4 regions of the Raoultella sp. genome follow, and region 1 is predicted to be linked to each of the others. Evidence: predicted binding sites of a transcription regulator. Region 1 holds the regulator's gene; each other region holds the start of a gene.
The links. The regulator CRP, encoded in region 1, controls carbon source genes, mostly activating them, when cyclic AMP is high. The targets are predictions, from matches to a motif close to ATGTGANNNNNNTCACAT.
Positions count from the first base shown of each region.

Region 2: the regulator CRP is predicted to act here: its motif matches at 2,711-2,728, upstream of ACZAHD_RS08830 (CidA/LrgA family protein).
Region 3: the regulator CRP is predicted to act here: its motif matches at 2,618-2,635, upstream of ACZAHD_RS09120 (YjcB family protein).
Region 4: the regulator CRP is predicted to act here: its motif matches at 2,002-2,019, upstream of epd (erythrose-4-phosphate dehydrogenase).

Region 1 is NZ_JBCNNS010000048.1:10,141-14,663, reverse strand. Features, by position in the region: gene ACZAHD_RS10810 (phosphoribulokinase) at 1-527, shown strand, start outside; gene ACZAHD_RS10805 (OsmC family protein) at 592-996, opposite strand; gene crp (cAMP-activated global transcriptional regulator CRP) at 1,303-1,935, shown strand; gene ACZAHD_RS10795 (YccS/YhfK family putative transporter) at 1,988-4,066, shown strand; gene argD (bifunctional acetylornithine/succinyldiaminopimelate transaminase) at 4,056-4,523, opposite strand, start outside.
Region 2 is NZ_JBCNNS010000036.1:15,956-20,478, forward strand. Features, by position in the region: gene sanA (outer membrane permeability protein SanA) at 1-431, opposite strand, end outside; gene cdd (cytidine deaminase) at 558-1,442, opposite strand; gene ACZAHD_RS08825 (CidB/LrgB family autolysis modulator) at 1,570-2,265, opposite strand; gene ACZAHD_RS08830 (CidA/LrgA family protein) at 2,255-2,662, opposite strand; gene dusC (tRNA dihydrouridine(16) synthase DusC) at 3,031-3,963, shown strand; gene ACZAHD_RS08840 (carbohydrate porin) at 4,318-4,523, shown strand, end outside.
Region 3 is NZ_JBCNNS010000038.1:9,126-13,648, forward strand. Features, by position in the region: gene ecpD (fimbrial adhesin EcpD) at 1-1,497, shown strand, start outside; gene ACZAHD_RS09115 (fimbrial biogenesis chaperone) at 1,466-2,164, shown strand; gene ACZAHD_RS09120 (YjcB family protein) at 2,212-2,493, opposite strand; gene ACZAHD_RS09125 (EAL domain-containing protein) at 3,020-4,523, shown strand, end outside.
Region 4 is NZ_JBCNNS010000041.1:29,071-33,593, reverse strand. Features, by position in the region: gene pgk (phosphoglycerate kinase) at 1-711, opposite strand, end outside; gene epd (erythrose-4-phosphate dehydrogenase) at 789-1,808, opposite strand; gene tkt (transketolase) at 2,137-4,128, opposite strand; gene loiP (metalloprotease LoiP) at 4,406-4,523, shown strand, end outside.

The sequences.
Region 1 (4,523 bases):
TCACGCCGTGGCAACCGCTACCGGAGCCGACCGATGTCCTGTTTTATGAAGGGCTGCACGGCGGGGTTGTCACGCCGCAATATAACGTCGCGCAGAATGTCGACCTGCTGGTCGGCGTGGTGCCTATCGTCAACCTGGAATGGATTCAGAAGCTCATCCGCGATACCAGCGAACGAGGCCACTCTCGTGAAGCGGTGATGGATTCCGTTGTCCGTTCAATGGAAGACTATATCAATTTCATCACGCCGCAGTTTTCGCGTACCCATATCAACTTCCAGCGCGTCCCCACTGTCGACACCTCCAACCCGTTTGCCGCAAAGGGCATCCCGTCATTGGATGAAAGCTTTGTGGTGATCCACTTCCGCAACCTGCGGGATATCGATTTTCCCTGGCTGCTGGCGATGCTGCAGGGCTCGTTTATCTCGCATATCAATACGCTGGTGGTGCCGGGCGGGAAAATGGGGCTGGCGATGGAGCTCATCATGACGCCGCTGGTGGAGCGCTTGATGGAAGGTAAAGCGATTTAAATGACCGGGTGGCGCGACGAGCGGTGTCAACCCGGTAAGCAGCGTGCCACCGGGTATCTGGGCATTACGCCTCCACTACCTCAAATGAGTGGGTGATATTCACCGCTTTTTGCAGCATCAGTGCCACCGAGCAGTATTTCTCCGCCGACAGATCCACCGCGCGGGAAACGGCAGCCTCTTTCAGCTCCTTGCCAGTCACGATAAAATGCATATTGATATGGGTAAACAGGCGCGGCGCCTCTTCCCGACGTTCAGACGTCAGCTTGACTTCACAGTTAGTCACGTCGTGGCGACCTTTCTGCAAAATAGACACGACATCGATCGCGCTGCATCCGCCCGCCGCCATCAGCACCATCTCCATTGGGCTTGGCGCTTTATCTCCGGAGTTGCCGTCCATCAGAATCTGGTGACCTGATGCGGACTCTCCGATGAAGGTTAACCCTTCAACCCATTTCACACGAGCTTGCATAAAATTTAACTCCAAGGTTGCAATTTTCCTGACAGATTACGCGTACATAACAATTCTCGCAACGGAAGGCGACCTGCATCATGCTGAAGCGAGACACCAGGAGACATGCGGCAAAAGCTATGCTAAAACAGTCAGGATGCTACAGTATTACATTGATGTACTGCATGTATGCAGAGGAGTTCACATTACAGGCTGAAGAAAAATCACCAGCCCGTTTCCCAGGCATAGGGAAACAATACGATTGCATGCCCGGATGCCGTGTAGTGTCGGCACCCGGAGATAGCTTATAACAGAGGATAACCGCGCATGGTGCTTGGCAAACCGCAAACAGACCCTACCCTCGAATGGTTCTTGTCTCATTGCCACATTCATAAGTACCCATCTAAAAGCACGCTGATCCACCAGGGTGAAAAAGCAGAAACGTTGTACTACATCGTCAAAGGCTCTGTGGCTGTGCTCATCAAGGATGAAGAAGGTAAAGAGATGATCCTCTCTTACCTCAACCAGGGCGATTTCATCGGTGAATTAGGCTTGTTTGAAGAAGGCCAGGAGCGTAGCGCCTGGGTACGTGCGAAAACCGCATGTGAAGTGGCCGAAATCTCCTACAAAAAATTCCGTCAGCTCATTCAGGTTAACCCGGATATCCTGATGCGCTTGTCATCGCAGATGGCTCGCCGTCTGCAGGTGACCTCAGAAAAAGTGGGTAACCTTGCCTTCCTCGACGTCACCGGGCGCATCGCTCAGACGTTGTTGAACCTGGCAAAACAGCCGGATGCGATGACCCATCCTGATGGTATGCAAATTAAAATTACCCGCCAGGAAATCGGTCAGATCGTGGGTTGTTCCCGCGAAACCGTTGGCCGTATCCTGAAGATGCTGGAAGATCAGAACCTGATCTCCGCACACGGCAAAACTATCGTCGTATACGGTACGCGTTAAGTCGATGAAACGGCGTGTTGCGCCCGCAATACGCCGTTTTTGTTTCCCCTCTATGTGGCGCAGGCTGATTTACCACCCGGAAGTCAACTATGCACTGCGGCAAACGCTGGTGTTGTGTTTGCCTGTCGCAATCGGCTTCCTCCTCGGTCACTTACAGCAAGGTCTGCTGTTCTCGCTAGTGCCCGCCTGCTGTAACGTCGCCGGTCTGGATACACCGCATAAACGCTTTTTTAAACGTCTGATTATTGGCGGTTCGCTGTTTGCCGGCTGTAGCCTGGTCGTCCAGCTTCTTCTTCAGCAGGATATCCCGCTGCCCTTGATCCTCAGCGGCCTGGCGCTGCTGCTCGGCGTAACGGCGGAGATCAGCTCTCTGCATGCCAGGCTTCTGCCCGCTTCGTTAATTGCCGCTATCTTTACCCTGAGCCTTGCCGGAAACATGCCCGTCTGGGAACCCCTGCTGATCTACGCCCTCGGGACGCTGTGGTACGGCCTGTTTAACTGGTTCTGGTTTTGGCTATGGCGCGAGCAGCCGTTGCGTGAATCGCTGAGCCTGCTCTATCGGGAGCTGGCTAACTATTGCGAAGCCAAATACAGCCTGTTGACCCAGCATATCGATCCCAGCACTTCTCTGCCGCCGTTGCTCACGCGCCAGCAGAAGGTGGTGGACCTGATCACCCAATGCTACCAGCAGATGCATATGCTGGCGGCGAACCAGCGCAATGACCACAAGCGCCTGCTGCGAGCGTTTCAGATGGCGCTGGATTTACAGGAACATATCTCCGTCAGCCTGCACCAACCCGAAGAAGTGCAAAAACTGGTTGAGCGCAGCCATGCCGAGGCGGTGATCCGCTGGAACGCACAAACCGTTGCCGCCCGCCTGAGGGTACTGGCTGATGACATTCTCTACCACCGCTATCCGCAACGCTTCCACATGGATAAGCAAATCGGCGCGCTAGAGAAAATTGCCTGGCAGCATCCCGACAACCCGGTAGGGCAGTTCTGCGCCTGGCACTTCAGCCGAATAGCCCGGGTACTGCGCACCCAGCGCCCGCTGTATGCTCGCGATCTGATGGCGGATAAAGAGCGCCGTCTGCCGTTGCTGCCCGCGCTAAAGAACTATCTCTCGTGGAAATCGCCGGCGTTACGTAACGCCGCACGTATCTGCGTGATGTTAACGGCCGCGAGCCTGATGGGAAGCACCCTGAACCTACCCAAGCCTTACTGGATCCTGATGACGGTGCTTTTTGTGACCCAAAACGGCTACGGCGCGACACGGGTACGTATTGTCCATCGGGCGGCAGGGACTCTTGCCGGTCTGGCCATCGCCGGCCTGGCATTGCACTTTCACGTCCCGGAGGGTTATACACTCTCGGCGATGCTGGTCGTCACGCTGCTGAGTTACCTGATTATTCGCAAACATTACGGCTGGGCGATGGTTGGCTTTACCGTGACGGCGGTGTATACCCTGCAGCTTCTGACGCTAAATGGCGAGCAGTATATTGTCGCCAGACTTATCGATACGCTTATTGGCTGCCTTATTGCGTTTGGCGGTATGGTCTGGCTATGGCCGCAATGGCAAAGCGGGCTACTGCGCAAGAATGCTCACGACGCGCTGGAAGCCGATCAGGAGGCGATCAGGCTGATTCTCAGCGACGATCATCAAGCCCCGGCGCTGGCCTATCGCCGGATGCGTGTCAACCAGGCACATAACTCACTGTATAACTCGCTGAATCAGGCCATGCAGGAACCCGGGTTTAACACACATTATCTTGATGATATGAAGCTATGGGTCACCCACAGCCAGTTTATTGTTGAGCATATCAACGCGATGACCACGCTGGCCCGCGAGCATACGATGCTAACGCCGGAACTGGCCCGACGCTATCTGGAATCTTGTGAGGTTGCGCTCCAGCGTTGCCAGCAGCGGCTGGATACCGACGGTCCCGGCAGCGCTGGCGATGTGAATATTATGGAGTCGCAGGATGTGGAGGTGAGCCGTGGCCCGTTAAGTACGATGGAGCAACATCTGCAGCGGATCCTTGATCATCTGAACACCATGCACACCATCTCCTCGGTGGCATGGCGTCAGCGCCCGCATCACGGCATCTGGTTACGCGCAATTAAGCGCTAAGCACCTGCTGTACCGCCTGCGCAAAGCGAGCCATGCCTTCGGCAATATCCTTCTCTTCAATAACCAGCGAAGGTACAAAGCGCATTACATCCGGCCCGGCATTAAGCACCATCACCCCCGCATCTGCCGCGGAATAAAGAAAATCGCGAGCCCGGCCTTTATGCTGCGGCTTCAGCTCCGCGCCAATCAACAGCCCCATACCGCGGATATCGCTGAACAGGTCAAACTGCGCGTCAATTTGCTGGAGATGCTGTACAAACAGCGCGCGCTTCGCATTCACTCCCTCCAGCACCTCCGGGGTATTGATCAGATCAAATGCTGCCCCGGCAACGGCGCAGGCCAGAGGGTTACCGCCGTAGGTCGAACCGTGGGAACCGGCGTGGAATGCGCTGGCAATATCGTTGGTGGTCAGTACAGCGCTGATCGGGAAGCCACCGCCCAGCGCTTTGGCACTGGT
Region 2 (4,523 bases), on a different contig from region 1:
ATGATAATAAAGTCGTTAGTATCGAAAACCTTCCGGGTGCGCACGATAGAATCGAGGGTACGGAACCCGGCATAATCGAGCACGATATCGGCGGGGTCGACGCCACCTTTGATTAAATCGCGGCGCATGGTCATCGGTTCGTTGTAGCTTTGCAGCGCATTATCACCGCTCAGCAGCAGGTAGTTCACCTTACCGCTATTGTAAGCGTTCAGCGCACCCTGGATACGATAACGATAATATTGATTAATCACTCCGGTGCGATAGTACTTGGCGGTACCGAGCACGACCCCAACCTGGCGGTAGGGCAGATCCTGGAGTTCATCATAGATATATGGAGCGGTTTTCCAGCTCATCCAACGGTCAAGACCCAGCACGGTCAACAGCAGCAGGCCGAACAGGACTAACAGGCTGTATAACACACGCTTTAACATTCACCTGACTCATGTGGACAATGGAGCTATCAGGCTACTTTACCCGCCGGGCAAGAGCAAGAAACCATCGTTTAATTGCCGGGATTTTCAACAATGCGGGCCGATGGGGCCCGCATGACGGCAAAATTAGCCGAGCAGGACGCGATCAATATTCTGACAACCTAATGCTTTCAGCGTTGCGACGGTCGCATCCCATTGAATCAGCGCCGCATCGGCTTTCTCAGCCAGAATAGCGCGCTGAATATCCGGATAGTCATAGCCGTTAAGACTCAGCAGATTGAGCGCCCCTTGTAGCGGCGGCAGCGTCGGGTTAAACGCCGCGTTTTCCGCATAGCTACCGGCGAAAATGGTGCCGTCTTTCAACTCCAGCGCGACGCCGGAAGGCGAGTGGCTGTATGGCATATGGCAGCGGTTGGCGGCCTGAATAGCCGCCTGCGCCAGGATGTCGCCGGTCAGCGGGAAACCATGATCCTGTTGATCCATCAGCAGCGTTTTAATCTCCAGATCCTTCGGACCGAAGGCATCCGGCAGATAGTGCTGCAGCGAATGCGCTTCGCGGCCCGGCAGATGAATACGCAGGACCTGGCTACTGTTCAGTTCATTCATAAACTGACGGCAATGGCCGCAGGGGGTGTAGTTGACGGTAATGGCCTTGAGCGACCGTTCGCCGCGCAGCCAGGCGTGGCTAATGGCGCTTTGTTCCGCGTGCACGGTTTGCTGCATTGTGGCGCCGAGGAACTCCATGTTGCCGCCAAAATACCAGGTTCCGCTAATGCCGCGGGCGATGGCGCCAACATTAAAATGGGAAAGGTCGGCGCGCGCACAGGCTGCCGCAATCGGCAGCAACGCAAAGGCCAGCGCGTCTTCATCGAGGCCTGTTGCGTTTCGCAGAGTAGCGACCTGACCGGCATCCAGTAAAGCCGGGAAGTGCGGGTCGTTCAGCATCGGGGCGATGGCCGCTTGCAGGTCTGCCGCCAGAAGGGGAAGAGCAGCGTGAAAACGTGGGTGCATGGCGTTGCCTCATAACAATGTAATGGGAATCTAGTGTACGGGCGGGGGGAGCCCATATATGTGATTAATATCTCATTGTTTATGCAATATGTTTTTGTTGCAGTAATAAATGTGATAAATGTCACATTTATCCGACAATAGCCAGAATCACCGGGAACAAAAAGGGCGCCACCAGCGAGGTGATAATCCCGCACAACACCAGCGCCAGGGAGCTGAAAGCCCCTTCCTGATAGTCCAGTTCCGCACAGCGGGCGGTCCCCAGGGCATGGGATGCGGTCCCCATCGACAGGCCTCGCGAGGCTTTGGTGTGTATACGCATCAGGTTAAGCAGGCTGTGGCCGAAAACCGCACCGAGAATCCCCACGAAAATGACGCACACCGCGCTGATGGCCGGAATACCGCCAATGCTTCCGCTGACCGCCATCGCAATCGGTGTGGTGACCGATTTCGGCATAATGGACGCGGCAATTTGTGGTGTCGCGCCGAGCAGCAGCGCGACGGTGGTGCCGGTCACCATCGCGACAACACTGCCGATAAAGCAGATGGTAATGATTGATTTCCAACGGGCGCGTATCTGGTGAAGTTGTTCATACAGCGGGAAGGCCAACGCCACGACCGCAGGCTGAAGCAAATCGTTGAGAATTTTACTGCCCTGAAAATAGCGATCGTAGGAGATACCGCTGATCAGCAAAAACGGGATGATCACTACCATTGCCACCAGCAGGGGATTCAGCAGCGGAAATTTAAACCGCGCGGCCAGCTTGCGGGCGAGGAAAAAAACGATCAGCGTCAGCGGCAAGGACCACCAGATCTCATGCATCATCTTTGACGTCCTCAGTTTGACCGACCACTTTACGCTCGCCGTGAACCAGATGTGAGCTCCAGCTCACCACCAGGAAGACCACTAATGTACTGATCGTGCAAGAGATTGCCACCGGGCCGAGCTGCACTCGCAGCAGATCCCAGTATTGCATGACGCCAACGCCGATGGGCACGAACAGTAGCGCCATATAGCGAATCAATATGTTGCAGCCGGGGTTGACCCACTTCGGCGGCATAATCTGTAGCGCCAGAAGAACGAACAAAATCAGCATGCCGATAATACTGCCGGGAATCGTAATGGGCAGCAGGGAAGCAACAAAAATCCCGGCGTATAAACAAGCATAGATCAGGACAAAAGCCCGCAGGTACTGCCAGATAATATTCAGCGATTTACTCATGGTAATAACCCTTGATGAACCATATTCATCATACAATTAAACCTTGAAATGTGCTACCGATCACATCATGAATTCCAGACATAGAGTTGATAGAGTAATGGAACCTTCGGGCCTGCGGAATGGATGTTGAAGAATCCTGCGATAAATAATCGTGAGAAGGTCTCAGGGAGCGCGGGGCGCTGCGCTGTTGTCTCGCGGTCGCCACACAACCTTGCAACTCACGATGCGGCAAAAAAGCGTAACGCCAATGGCGGTATCCCTGTCTTATTGCACACCGCGACCCGGTAAGTGCAGCCGAACGACATTGAGATCTTTCAACCAACGTACAGAGGCGCTACCATAGCGCCTCTTTTTTTCCGGGTAACAATATGCGTGTATTACTGGCGCCGATGGAAGGCGTGCTCGATTCGCTGGTGCGCGAGCTGCTGACCGAGGTTAATGATTACGATCTGTGCATCACCGAATTTCTGCGGGTGGTGGATCAGCTGCTGCCGGTAAAATCGTTCTACAAACTGTGCCCGGAACTCCATCACCAAAGCCGCACGCCTTCCGGCACTCGCGTCCGGGTGCAGCTGCTGGGGCAATATCCACAATGGCTGGCGGAAAATGCCGCGCGGGCGGTGGCGTTGGGTTCGTGGGGCGTCGATCTGAACTGCGGCTGTCCGTCAAAGCTGGTAAACGGCAGCGGCGGCGGGGCGACGCTGCTTAAAGACCCGGAGCTGATCTATCGCGCCGCAAAAGCGATGCGCGAAGCGGTGCCGGATCATCTGCCGCTGACGGTCAAAATTCGCCTGGGCTGGGACAGCGGAGCACGCCAGTTCGAAATTGCCGATGCGGTAGAGCAGGCCGGCGTGACGGAGCTCGTTGTTCACGGACGCACGAAAGAAGACGCTTATAAAGCCGAGAGGATCAACTGGGCGGCGATTGGCGAAATCCGCCAGCGGTTGTCAATTCCGGTTGTCGCTAACGGCGAAATCTGGGACTGGCAAAGCGCACAGGACTGTCTGGCGGTCACCGGCTGCGACTCGGTGATGATTGGTCGCGGCGCGCTGAACGTACCAAATTTAAGCCGGGTTATCAAATATAACGAACCGCGCATGTCGTGGCCCCAGGTTGTGGTGCTACTAAAAAAATATACACGCCTGGAAAAACAGGGTGATACCGGGTTGTATCATGTTGCGCGAATTAAACAGTGGCTCAGTTATTTACGCAAAGAATATGCTGAGGCGCTGGTGCTGTTTAATGAAATACGCACGCTGAAAACCTCTGCGGACATTGCGCTAGCCATTGCCCGTTATTAGGGAAGATTGTTAAATCGCTCACATTTTATTACTCCGGGAGCATTTGCTGATGGGCATTTCTGTCGCTGAGTGATATTGTGCTGTCCACATATTCAGGGTTGCTACTGATTACAGGCAAAACCTAAGCATTTCCGCCATTCATGGCGGAAATGCTTAGGTTTTTTTTTGCTTTTTATTTTTCGAGGAGTTAAATGGTTATTTAAAACAATGGGTTATGCTCTCATCGTTTGCATCAGTAAAGCGGTTGAATGACTGACGGGCAGGTATTGAAAAAATAAATATGAAGATTAAAAACGGGCCGGTTTATTGCCTGGGGCTAGCTATGACCTTTATTCAGTTACAATGGATATCATTATGCACAACAAAAAAATAAATTTCTTCCTGTTGATAGTGACATTTTCTCTGTTAACTTCCGGTGCGTTTGCTGCGGAAGCGGAAAAATGGAACGGTACGGTATTAGGTTTTGAGAAACCGCAAAAAGGTTTGCTTGGAGAGATGGCAGGGATTCGCCCGATCCTCGAAGATAACGGATTTAATTATAATCTCGGCTACCTCAATGA
Region 3 (4,523 bases), on a different contig from region 1:
TTCGCCACTCCGGGCGGCGTGCTGGATCCGCGCATGACCGGAGCCAGTCGTTGGACCGGGCTGAAATACACCGGTAGCGGCACTATCTATCAGCAGAGTCTGGGCTATATCGATAACGGCTATAACACCGGGTTGAATGCCAACTGGAAATTTGACATGTGGCTGGAAAATGCACCGGTGTCGAATCCCCTGAGCGGGCTGCGCTGCATCAACTGGTACGCAGGTTGCGATATGGCGACCAGTCTGATTTTACCCCAGGTCACGGATGCAAACGGCTTTTACGGTGTGACGGTAACCCCCGGTGGACAAAAATGGATGCACGGCATGATGTCGGAGACCTTCTACCAGTATCTCCAGCAGATGCCGGTTGGCGGCAGCCTGTCGATGACGATCAATACCTGCCAGACTTCCATCTCCTACGATGCAAGCAGCGGGGCGCGCTGCAAAGATCAGGCCTCCGGCGCCTGGTACGTGCGTAAAGTGACCCATACTAAAGCGGCAAACTTAAAGCTTATTAACACCCACTCTCTGACCGAAGTTTTTATCAATAGTGATGGGATCCCGACGCTGGGCGAGGGTAGCTCGAACTGTCGCGCGCAGACGATTGGTACCCGTAGCGGTCTGAGCTGCAAGATGGTCAACTATACGTTGCAGCATAATGGACTGAGCAACACCTCGATTCATATTTTTCCGGCGATTAACAATACATCGTTGACGTCGGCGGTGAATATCTATGATATGCAGTTCAGCCTCGATGGTAACAACTGGAAACCGGTCAGCGGCAATGCCTACTACTATACGTTTAACGAGATGAAAGCCTCGGATTCGGTCTACATCTTCTTTTCCAGCAACTTCTTTAAGCAGATGGTGGCGCTGGGCATCAGTGATATTAATACCAAGGATTTGTTTAACTTCCGCTTCCAGAACACCACCTCGCCGGAGTCCGGGTGGTATGAATTTTCCACCTCCAACTCGCTGATTATCAAACCGCGTGATTTCAGCATTAGCATTATTTCCGATGAGTACAGCGCTTCGCCGTCGCGCGAGGGGTATGTCGGTACGGGGCAGCCCTCACTGGATTTTGGCTATATCGTCACCACCAGCGGAAAAACCGCCGCCGATGAAGTCCTGATCAAAGTGACTGGCCCGTCGCAGTCGATCGCCGGGCGTTCATACTGCCTGTTCAGTTCGGCTGACGGGGCGACAAAAGTGCCTTTCCCGGCGCACCTGACATTTACCACCCAGACCGGAACGAGCAAAAATTTTGACGCCGGCTGCGATAACAGCTGGCGCGATATGACGGATGCGCTGTGGCTGACGACGCCGTGGACGGATGCTTCCGGCGATACTGGCGTGATGAACAAGACGACGGTGAAATTTTCCATATCGATGAACGACAGTATTTCGTTAAGAACGGTAGATGATGATGGCTGGTTTGGTGAAGTGAGTGCTTCAGGAGAGATTCATGTTCAGGCGACATGGCGCAATATTGATTAACCTGCTCCAGGCCGTCGTGTGGTTGCTGATTCTGGGGCTGCCAACGGCGGGTCGGGCGATTTCCGTCGGCAATTTAACCTTTTCGCTGGGCGCTGAGGAGAGCTTTGTCGCCAAACGGGTACTGAATAACAATCCGAGCGCGCGGCTGTATCAGATTTCCGTCGTCGGAATAGATCGGCCGGGGGGGCACGAGGTCCGCTCTCGTCCGGCGGATGGCGAGCTGCTCTTTGCCCCCCGCCAGCTCACCTTGCAGGCCGGGCAAGGGGAATATTTTAAATTTTATTATCATGGTCCGCAGGACAATCGTGAGCGTTATTACCGGGTTTCGTTCCGCGAAATTCCTACCCGAAACCGTATTGGCCACACTGCGGCCGGCGGGTCGATCGGTATGGATCCGGTAGTGGTGATGGAAACGATTCTGGTGGTACGCCCGCGGCAGGTACAGTTCAAATGGGCCTTCGATCGGCTGGCGGGAAGCGTCAGCAACAGTGGTAATACCTGGTTTAAACTGCTGATCAAGCCGGGATGTGATGCAACGGAAGAAGAGGGCGAGGCCTGGTACTTACGGCCAGGAGATGTGGTTCGCCAGGCGGCTCTGCGCCAGCCTGGGAATAAATACATTATCTATAACGATACATTTATTAAAATATCAAAAGATTGCGAGTAGTCTTTGTCGGTGAATAAAAAAGCCTCCCGTGGGAAGTTTTTATCGTATCAGGTCATGACCATCGGCCACTGTGGCGGCGTCTGACTCATGACTTCGAGCATGACGTCTTTGATATTGCCCCAGATTTTCGCGATATCGAGCAGCGTGATCCCCAGTAAGCCGGTAGCGAACCAGCAGGCCGCGACCAGGCCGATACAGCTACAAATAACGGCTAAACCGGCATAATCACTTTTGCGTAGCTGAATGTTCATCGAACTGGCCAAAAACATCAGAACCGCGCTCACCAGCGGCCAGCGCAAAAGTATGACACTGGTAGTTATGGAAGCCATCAACTTCATCCTCAAAGAAAATCGGGTGCCTTTGACAACCTGGCGAGACTGACGATGACGCGGTGCTCTGGCTATCTACGGGCATCAGGGGAATAATGAAACATTGTTCTTGTTTCATTAAGTTGTGTGAACTATATCACATTTGCTGTTTTATTCACCAGTCAAAAATGTGCATTTTTGATGGTTTTTAAAGGCATGTGTTTATTGTGGGTATTGCTGGGGGCATTTTGCCGCGACGTCAAACAGGCAACCCGGTTTCCCGGTGATTGATTCTTTTATGTGCTCGTTATCTGCGACTTTTATGACTTATTCTTGCTTATCGTAAGGGTAAACCGAATCAAAGAACGGCTCTGTTCTTATAACGTGGAGAATGTTTCTCGATTATTAACGAAATTAGTATTATTCATCATTATTGAGAATGGGGCTTTTACATCAAATGACGGGTTGCTGAACATCGTCTCTGTTGTATAACAATGGGTGTGATCTTTTACCGCGATAAGGCATATCGCATGGATAAAAAACGGAAATGAATCGTCGCACACTGCACAAGGCGTTGAGAATATTGGCGATGACGTTAGTGGTTCTGCTCCCCATTGTGCTGGCGCTGTGGTTTGCGCAAATCAGAGCAAAAGCAGAAACCTCCCACCGGCTTCGCGCATTTTCACAACTGGCGCTGCAGCAAACGGAAATGGTGGTTTATGAGGCCGATCGGGCACGCGAAAAAGCCTTGCAGTTTCAAGGGACAATATGTTCTCCCGGACATCAGCAATATATGTTGTCGATTGTACGTAGCCTGCTTTATATCGACGATTTAATTTATGCTGACGGTACGCGTTTGTTTTGCTCGACTGCGGTGCGCCCTGATACCGCATGGCGTATTTCTGCGGCGAATTATACAAAAAAGCCGGATATCGCTATCTACTACTATCGCGACACGCCTTTCTATCCTGGCTTTGCGATGAACTATATACAGCATGGGCACTATATTGCGGTTATTAATCCACTCTCCTACAGTTCGTTAATATCGAGGGATAAAGATTTATCCTACGGTTTGTATGATACAAAAACCAATCTGTTTTTTTCCACCAGTAGCAATGCCGACGCGCCGGTACTGCATGGCCTGATCCGGCAGGAAGATACCTTTTTTCGACGGGGCAACCGAGTGTACACCGTGTTCCATTCCGCGAGCCGCCCGATCGCCGTGATTATGTCTACCGCGTCCGTCAGGTATTATCAGAGCTTTTATGATCAGGCGATGCTCATCCTCCCGCTGGGGGCGATTGTCAGCATTCTGATTGTGCTGGTGTGGTCGCGCACCTGGCAGCAATACCATTCACCGCGTAATATGCTGCAGCGCGCGCTCAATCGCCGTCAGTTGTGCCTGCATTATCAGCCGATCATCGATATCGAAAATAACCGCTGCGTCGGAGCCGAAGCGCTGCTGCGCTGGCCGGGATTTGACGGGCCGGTGATGACCCCGGCGGAGTTTATTCCGCTGGCGGAAAATGAAGGGATGATTGCGCAGGTCACCGATTACGTGGTGGATGAGTTGTTCTCCGGGCTTGGAGAATTTTTAGCCAGACATCCGCAACTGTATATTGCGATTAACCTGTCAGCCAGCGATTTCCACTCTTCGCGACTCATTGCCCAGATCGGTGAAAAGGCGCGGAACTGCGCGGTGAATATCGATCAAATTAAAATTGAAGTCACCGAACGCGGATTTATTGACGTACAGAAAACCATTCCGGTCATTCAGGCATTCCGCGAAGCCGGATATGAAATCGCCATTGATGACTTCGGTACCGGCTATTCTAATCTGTATAATCTGCACTCACTTAACGTGGATATTCTGAAGATCGATAAATCGTTTATCGATACGCTTACCATCAATAGCGTCGGCTACACGATCGCCGAACATATTATTGAAATGGCCAACCGCCTGCGCTTAAAGACTGTTGCCGAAGGCGTCGAAACCGCGGATCAGGTCAACTGGCTGCGAAAACGCGGGGTCCGGTATTGTCAGGGCTGGT
Region 4 (4,523 bases), on a different contig from region 1:
ATCAGCTTCGTACAGGGATTTACCCACGTTGTGGCCCTGAGCGGCGACGAAGGTGTTGGCGATGCCACCACCGACGATCAGCTGGTCAGCGATTTTCGACAGGGAATCCAGAACGGTCAGTTTGGTGGAAACTTTAGAACCACCCACGATGGCGACCATCGGGCGAGCCGGCTCTTTCAGCGCTTTACCCAGCGCGTCCAGTTCAGCGGCCAGCAGCGGACCTGCGCAGGCAACATCGGCGAATTTACCGATACCGTGGGTAGAGGCCTGCGCACGGTGTGCGGTACCAAAGGCGTCCATGACGAACACGTCGCACAGCGCCGCGTATTTTTTGGACAGCGCTTCGTCGTCTTTTTTCTCGCCTTTGTTGAAGCGAACGTTTTCCAGAACAACCAGTTCACCGGCTGCAACTTCAACGCCATCCAGGTAATCTTTAACCAGACGTACCGGGCTAGACAGTTTGTCTTTCAGGTAATTAACAACCGGCAGCAGAGAGAATTCTTCGTTGTACTCGCCTTCGGTCGGACGACCCAGGTGAGAAGTGACCATCACTTTAGCACCCTGTTTCAGCGCCAGCTCAATGGTCGGCAGAGAAGCACGGATACGCGCGTCGCTGGTTACTTTCCCGTCTTTAACTGGTACGTTCAGATCGGCACGGATAAAAACGCGTTTACCAGCCAGATCCAGATCGGTCATCTTAATTACAGACATGGTGAATCCTCTCAATGATTCTTAAAGTTTTGCAGACGCCATACGCTCCATCGCGAACAATGTTGCGCAGGGATGTCTCACCTGAAACCAATAACGGACATCGCTAACGTCGTGTCAAGCATCCGGTTAGCAAAGCCCCATTCATTATCACACCAGACCAATGTTTTGATCAGATGAGCACCACTGACCCGGGTTTGGGTACCATCAACGATGGCGCTGTGTGGGTCGTGGTTGAAATCTATCGAGACCAACGGCAATTCCGTATAGTCAACTATACCATGAAATGCACCTTGTGCTGCTTTTTGCAGCAACTGGTTGACTTCGTTACTCTTTACGGGTTTTTTCACCGTCACGCTAAGGTCAATCGCTGTCACATTAATCGTCGGTACGCGGACCGCAATCGCCTCGAAACGGTCGTTAAATTGCGGGAAAATTCGCGTGATCCCGGCAGCAAGTTTGGTATCAACCGGAATAATCGACTGGCTGGCCGCGCGCGTACGGCGCAGGTCCGGATGATAAGCGTCGATCACCTGTTGATCGTGCATGGCGGAGTGGATTGTCGTTACCGTTCCTGACTCAATGCCATAGGCATCATCTAACAGTTTTATGACCGGGATAATGCAGTTGGTCGTGCAGGAGGCGTTAGAAACAATACGGTGCTCCGGACGCAACTCATCATGGTTCACACCAAATACAACGGTCGCGTCGAGATCGCTGCTACCGGGATGGGAAAAGAGCACTTTCTTTGCCCCTGCCCGAATATGGGCTTCGCCATGCGCACGGCTGCCGTAAACACCGGTACAATCGAGTACAATATCAACTGCCAGCTCTTCCCAGGGCAGCGCCTCAATCGAAGGTTCGTGCAGCAGGCGTATAGCGTCATCGCCGACATAGAGCAGCTCTCTTTCCTGGCGAACATCCCAGGCAAAGCGCCCATGGCTGGTGTCATATTTCAACAAATGCGCGATACCCGCGGCATCCGCCAGCTCGTTGATTGCCACCACGGTAATTTCCGCACGACGCCCGGATTCATATAAAGCGCGAACCACGTTGCGTCCTATGCGACCGAAGCCATTAATCGCAATGCGTATGGTCATAGGTCTCCTGCAAGGTTGTCCCTGATTTGAGATGGCTGACAGAGTAATCCAGCAACGCCCGAAGGGAAACCTTACCCGTCGCAAACTGCGACTGATTGATTAATTGTCGAACATTTAAACGACTGAAACGCTTCAGCTAGAATAAGCGAAACAAGGAATAAAAGGAATGTCTGTCCAGCGGAAGAAGTACGTTATCTGACATACATCACATTTTGGTTGGAATAATACGCAATCTGCCGGCAGCGGTCGGGAATAACGACGACAAAAAAAGCCGGGCGTTATCCCGGCTTTTCTGCTGTTATCGCCCGGCTCACCGGGCAGGTAACAACTACAGCAGTGCTTTCGCTTTCGCGACCACGTTGTCGACGGTAAAGCCGAACTCTTCGAACAGCTGCTCTGCCGGCGCAGACTCACCGAAGGTAGTCATGCCAACGATAGCGCCGTTCAGGCCCACGTATTTGAACCAGTAGTCGGCGATGCCGGCTTCGATAGCTACGCGAGCAGAGACCGCTTTCGGCAGCACGGATTCACGGTACGCCGCATCCTGCTTGTCGAACGCGTCGGTAGACGGCATGGAGACCACGCGCGCCTTCACGCCTTCGGCAGTCAGTTTGTCCCACGCGGCAACCGCCAGTTCAACTTCAGAACCGGTGGCGATGAAGATAAGCTCTGGCTGACCGGCACAGTCTTTCAGCACGTAGCCGCCGCGAGCGATGTCTTTCAACTGCTGTTCGCTACGCTCCTGCTGCGCCAGGTTCTGACGAGAGAGGATCAGCGCGGTCGGGCCGTCGTGACGCTCAACGCCATATTTCCACGCCACCGCAGATTCGACCTGATCACACGGACGCCATGTGGACATGTTCGGAGTCACGCGCAGGGAAGCCACCTGCTCTACCGGCTGGTGAGTCGGGCCATCTTCGCCCAGCCCGATGGAGTCGTGGGTGTAGACCATCACCTGACGCTTTTTCATCAGCGCGGCCATACGCACCGCGTTACGGGCATATTCCACGAACATCAGGAAGGTGGAAGTGTACGGCAGGAAACCACCGTGCAGTGAAATACCGTTGGCAATCGCGGTCATCCCGAATTCACGCACGCCGTAATGGATATAGTTACCGGCGGTATCTTCGTTAATCGCTTTAGAACCAGACCACAGGGTCAGGTTAGACGGCGCCAGGTCAGCGGAACCGCCGAGGAATTCCGGCAGCAGCGGGCCAAACGCTTCAATGGCATTCTGCGACGCTTTACGGCTGGCGATTTTCGCCGGATTAGCCTGCAGCTTAGCGATAAATTCACTGGCTTTGGAGTCGAAGTCAGCCGGCATTTCGCCCTTCATACGACGGGTGAATTCAGCTGCTTCCTGCGGGAAAGCTTGTGCATAAGCCGCGAACTTCTCGTTCCAGGCCGCTTCTTTCGCCTGACCGGCTTCTTTGGCATCCCACTGCGCATAGATATCAGACGGGATTTCGAAGGCCGGGTGTTTCCAGCCCAGCGCTTCGCGGGTCAGCGCAATTTCTGCATCACCCAGCGGGGCGCCGTGAGAATCGTGAGTACCGGCTTTGTTCGGTGAACCGAAACCGATGATGGTTTTGCACATCAGCAGGGACGGTTTGTCGGTGACCGCACGCGCTTCTTCTACCGCACGTTTGATCGCGTCAGCGTCGTGACCATCAACACCGCGCACTACGTGCCAGCCATAGGCTTCGAAACGTTTAGCGGTGTCGTCGGTGAACCAGCCTTCCACATGACCGTCGATGGAGATACCGTTGTCATCATAGAACGCCACCAGTTTACCCAGTTTCAGGGTACCGGCCAGGGAGCAGACTTCGTGAGAGATCCCTTCCATCATGCAACCGTCGCCCATGAAAGCGTAGGTGAAGTGGTCAACGATATCGTGGCCCGGACGGTTGAACTGCGCAGCCAGCGTTTTTTCTGCGATAGCCATGCCCACAGCGTTAGCAATACCCTGGCCCAGCGGGCCGGTGGTGGTTTCAACGCCCGCGGTGTAGCCCACTTCCGGGTGGCCCGGCGTCTTAGAGTGCAGCTGACGGAAGTTTTTCAGCTCTTCGATCGGCAGATCATAACCGGTAAGGTGCAGCAGGCTGTAAATCAGCATCGAGCCATGGCCGTTGGACAGCACGAAACGGTCGCGGTCGGCCCAGGCCGGGTTCTGCGGGTTATGGTTCATGAAATCACGCCACAGGACTTCGGCAATGTCAGCCATACCCATCGGGGCACCCGGGTGGCCGGATTTGGCTTTCTGTACAGCATCCATGCTCAGCGCACGAATAGCGTTAGCAAGCTCTTTACGTGAGGACATTTTGACTCCAGTTCGGACTGTTGAAGGCCATACCCTTAACGACTTGACGAGAGCACGTTTTGGGCTACGCCAGAAAAAAGTGTCAACAATGTAACCCAAGCGAGAAAGCATGTACATGGAGCATCCTTTTGTGGTTTAAGAAATCTCCGGAACACGTTGTGCTGCCACGGAATCCTCTCGCCCGCGTCGCGCAATAGTCTTTATAATTTGTACAGGATGCGACAGCCTTATTGTTGCCTTTTTCAGTCAGATCATCGTACGAGTGTGGAAGATAAAAATGAAAATTCGCTCAACTATTCTTGCCCTTGGGATCGCAGCAACCCTCACCGGATGTCAGAACATGGACTCCAACGCCCTTCTCAGTTCGGGCGCCGAAGCTTTTCAGGCCTATTCCC